Regions from separate parts of the Brevibacillus aydinogluensis genome, predicted to be linked through region 2. Evidence: predicted binding sites of a transcription regulator. Region 2 holds the regulator's gene; the other holds the start of a gene.

Region 1 (2,404 bases), 1.5 Mb from region 2:
TCATCCTTGGCGATCGTGGCCCGGATCTCGCCGATCAGGTCGTCGATCTGCCCCTTGATCGGCCGCACGGAAATGGTCGGGTCAACCAGGCCGGTGGGACGAATCACCTGCTGCACCAGGACCGGGCAGTGCTCCAGCTCATACGGGCCAGGCGTGGCAGAAATGTAGATGGCCTGATTCACCTTTGACTCAAACTCTTCGAAGGTGAGCGGACGGTTGTCCCGCGCCGACGGCAGACGGAAGCCGTGTTCGACCAGGACGTCCTTGCGCGCCCGGTCCCCGTTGTACATCCCGCGAATCTGCGGCAGGGTCATGTGCGACTCGTCGATGATGACGAGGAAGTCCTTGGGGAAATAGTCGAGCAGCGTGTATGGCGGATGTCCCGGCGGCAGCCCCGTCAGGTGGCGGGAGTAGTTTTCGATGCCGGAGCAGAAGCCCATCTCCGCCAGCATTTCCATGTCGTAGCGGGTGCGCTGCTCCAGGCGCTGCGCCTCCAGCAGCTTGCCTGCGGCGCGCAGTTCGGCCAGCCGCTCTTCCAGCTCCGCTCCAATGCTCTGGATGGCCCGCTTCATTTTCTCGTCGCGGGTCACGTAGTGGGATGCCGGAAAGATGGCGACGTGGTCGCGCTGGCCGATAATCTCTCCGGTCACCACGTCAATCTCCGTGATCCGTTCGATTTCGTCTCCGAAAAACTCCACGCGGATCGCATGTTCGCCGTGGGACGCGGGGAAAATCTCCACGACGTCGCCGCGGACGCGGAAGGTCCCGCGGACGAAGTTGATGTCGTTGCGGTCGTACTGGATGTCCACCAGCCGGTGCAGCACCTCGTCCCGGCTTTTCTCCATCCCGACGCGCAGCGACAGCACAAGCTCCCGGTACTCTTCCGGAGAACCCAACCCGTAAATGCACGAGACGGACGCGACGATGATCACGTCCCGCCGCTCGAACAAGGCGCTGGTGGCCGAGTGGCGCAGCTTGTCGATCTCGTCGTTGATGCTGGAGTCTTTTTCAATATAGGTATCTGTTTGGGGAATGTACGCTTCCGGTTGGTAGTAGTCGTAGTAGCTGACGAAGTATTCGACGGCGTTATGGGGGAAAAACTCCTTGAACTCGGCGCACAACTGTGCCGCCAAGGTCTTATTGTGGGCGATCACCAGCGTCGGTTTGTTCACCTGGGCGATCACCTGCGCCGCCGTATAGGTTTTTCCCGTACCGGTCGCCCCCAGCAGCGTCTGGTGACGCTTGCCCGCTTTTACGCCCTCCACCAGTTGGGCAATGGCGGTTGGCTGGTCACCGGACGGCTGATACTCCGATACCAATTCAAAACGGTCCATTCCCTCGTTCATCTCCTTGTCACATGTCATTTCCCATTATAGCACAATCGTTCAAAAAATAAGCGGAAATTCGAACAAATGTTTGTCTTCACCCGCAGTCAGCTTCTGCCGATACTGATAATGAGTCTCTACGTATGTGTAAGCGACACACCCGACATGTCAGGGAGGATCGTCATGGCAGGTACAGGAAGCGTTAACAACAATCCATACATACAGCCCAGTTGGAGCTACAAAGGCAAAAAAGAGTTTACCACCGAGATGGACCAGAACGCCTTTATGAAACTGCTGCTGGAGCAGTTGAAAAACCAGGACCCGCTCTCTCCGATGGACAACACGCAATTTATCCAGCAGACCAGCATGATGACCATGGTGGAAAAAATCACGAAAATGGCCAACCTGATGGAGCAGTCCAACAACAGCATGCTCACCCTGCGCGAGTATGAGGGCCTGATCGGAAAGACAGCCACCTACGATTTGCAGCTGGTGGACGAGCTGACCGGCGAAGTGATCCACGAGAAAAAGTCGGGCGTCATCGAATCGGTCTCCATGGATAACGGCAAAATCTACTTCCGGATCGCGGGCGAACAGACACCAATCCCGCGCGAATGGGTGAAGGGCCTGGAGTCCAAAGGCTTGACCGGAGCCGAACTGGACAACAGTCTGAAGTACGCGGACATGATCGGCAAGCAGATCTCCTACAAGGAGACGCGGCAGGTGGACAGGGACGGCAATCCGGATACGACAGACGACATCACCACCATTGAAGAGATCAAGGACGGCGTGATTGTCGGCTTTGCGATGAAAAACGGCAAAGTGGAATTCCAGTTGGACAACGGCAAGACCATCAAGCTGGAAGACGTGGTCGGCATGTCGGTGAAGCCGGACAATCTGCCGATGAACAACACGCTCCAGTACGCGCAGATGATCGGCTACACGATCACCTACACCGAGACGTCCACCAACCCGGACGGCACCACGTCCACCACCGAGAACACCGGCGTAATCAAAGCGGTCAGCATGAAGAACGGCGTCGTGGAGTTCGTCCTGGAAGGCGACAAAAAAGTGAAGCT
Region 2 (2,404 bases):
AGAAACCCCCGCTCCTTTCCCCAGGCGTACAAAAGACCGATGCAAAACGAGCCGACAACATTGGCTCCCCACGTACCTGCCGGCCAGCCCGGCTGATTCAGCACCAGGCCCAATCCATACCGCACGATTGATCCGACAGCGCCCCCCACTGCCACAACAAGCCACGACATGCGCATTCCTCCCTGTTCGCTCCGTTTCGTCGTAGAAAAAGACATCCAAGCGAAGCGCGTGGATGCCTTTTTGTGCCAGTACACGTTATCTTAATGTTTGGGACCGTTGTCCTCAAGATCTTCCACATAGCGGATCGATTCCAGGTTAGCCCGCAGGGACGCCTTGACAGCGTCGATGTACTTGCGCCGCAGTGCCTGCTGCTCCTGTTTTTCTTCGTCGGTCAGGCCTTGTTCGCGGGATTTCTTGGCCAACTCGTTGATCCGTTTGATTTCCGCGTCGGTTACCACAGCCTCTCCCCCTACTCTCTGTAATGCCGCTCTATTATAACACATCGGCGGCACAACGCAAGCGAAAGGATATACGCTGGCCTGCTCCGCTGTCTTGGCTGCCGTCTACTCTCCGACGGGAACAGCCAGGCGCTGTCCGGGGTATATGTCGGAGTTGTCCAGTCGGTTCATCTTTTTGATCGCGTACACCAGTTCGCGCACCTCCATGTCGGCTTCGTCCTGGTGCTCAACGGCAATTTTCCACAAGCTGTCACCCTTCTGAACGGTCACTACCTTCACAGGCACGATCGACGACGACTCCGATGCGAACACAAGTTCTGTCAGGAAGTAAAAAAAGAGAGAGAATACCACGAAAAAGATCAATGCCCCACCGCGTCTCACACCAGTGCGGCTATGGCGCTCCTGTTTTTTGGTGAAACGGTTGTGTGCGGATACAGCATGCATGATACCATCCCCCTGCAAACATACGTTCTATATTCTTGTTTTCATCATAATGCGAACATGTGTTTTGTGTCAAGCGAAATCGAACTAACGTTTGTCGAACGCAAGATCCCATGGTACAATATAGAAAACATGTTCGAGAAAACAGGGGTGTGGTCCATGTCCAAGCTATCCAGCAGACAACAAGCCATTATCGATTTCATTCGCAAGGAAGTCCGCGACAAGGGATATCCGCCGTCCGTTCGTGAAATTGGCGAGGCCGTCGGGTTGGCCTCCAGCTCCACCGTCCACGGTCACCTGGCCCGTCTGGAAAAGAAAGGATTGATTCGGCGCGACCCCACCAAGCCGCGCGCGATTGAGCTGTTGACCGATGGCGACCGCTATCAGGATGACTATGAAGTATCCGTCGTGCGCGTGCCCGTCATCGGGAAGGTAACGGCCGGGCAGCCCATTACGGCCGTGGAACACGTGGAGGATTACTTCCCCCTGCCGGAACACATTGTCACCTCGGACAAGGTGTACATGCTTCGCGTGTCGGGTGACAGCATGATCGAGGCAGGCATCCTCGACGGCGACTACGTCATCGTGCGCCAGCAAAACGTGGCCAACAACGGCGACATTGTCGTGGCGATGACCGATGAGGACGAAGCCACCGTCAAGCGGTTCTTCAAGGAGAAAAACCACTTCCGCCTGCAGCCGGAGAATTCCACGATGGAGCCGATCATCCTGGACTCGGTCACCATTCTGGGAAAAGTCATCGGAGTGTACCGGTTGATTCACTAGGAAAACGAATAGCCCGTATCTTTCCCGACCATCGTCGAAAGATACGGGCTCGTTTTTTCTATGGCGCTGTCAGACCGGCACGATCCGGTGCAGGAATTGCATCTCGCCCCCTTGGAGCATGATCTACAGGGCGGCGATGAAAAACCAGATGATCATCACGATTTGCAGGACGACCTTGACGACTGCGCTGCCGAGAAATCCGACGAGCGATCCCACCCCCGCCTTAATCGCCCGTTCAAACGGCTGGTTGGATACGAACAGCTCTACCAACACCACAAACAAAAACGGCAGGATCAGCATCCCGAACGGCGGGAACAGGAAAATCCCGAGAAAGATACCGACCGCCGCTGCAATCGACGACCACTTGGAACCGCCGTACCGCTTCACGAAGTACATGTTGGTCAGCAAATCGGCTCCGTACAGCAGCACACTCAGCACCACCATCCCCCACCAGAACGATGCCGGCAGCCCGGCCCCCGGCTCGGCGAGGACAAAGTGGTACAGCAAAAACCCGGCCCAAAGCAAAATCGTATCCGGCAATACCGGAAGAAAAATACCGGCGATGCTTGCGACAAACAACGCCACGATGACAATCCACAGCAGTATTTCCATCGGGCACACTCCTTTCTCTTAGGATATACGGATTACCTCGCCAATCGTTGCATCCTTCTATATATTCTCGTCCACATTTTTGCAGAAGCCAGCCAGGCTGCAAAATTACA

The links. The regulator LexA, encoded in region 2, represses DNA repair genes until DNA is damaged. The targets are predictions, from matches to a motif close to CGAACATATGTTCG.
Region 1: a site for LexA is predicted at 1,406-1,419, ahead of uvrB (excinuclease ABC subunit UvrB). Genes of this name have one in related genera too.

What each region holds. Positions count from the first base shown of each region.
Region 1 covers NZ_OY569118.1:468,553-470,956, reverse strand. Annotated here, with positions in the region: gene uvrB (excinuclease ABC subunit UvrB) at 1-1,334, opposite strand, end outside; gene Q7F15_RS02305 (flagellar hook assembly protein FlgD) at 1,509-2,404, shown strand, end outside.
Region 2 covers NZ_OY569118.1:1,930,686-1,933,089, reverse strand. Annotated here, with positions in the region: gene crcB (fluoride efflux transporter CrcB) at 1-170, opposite strand, end outside; gene Q7F15_RS09445 (DUF896 domain-containing protein) at 261-458, opposite strand; gene yneA (cell division suppressor protein YneA) at 564-902, opposite strand; gene lexA (transcriptional repressor LexA) at 1,059-1,682, shown strand; gene Q7F15_RS09430 (DUF456 domain-containing protein) at 1,806-2,294, opposite strand.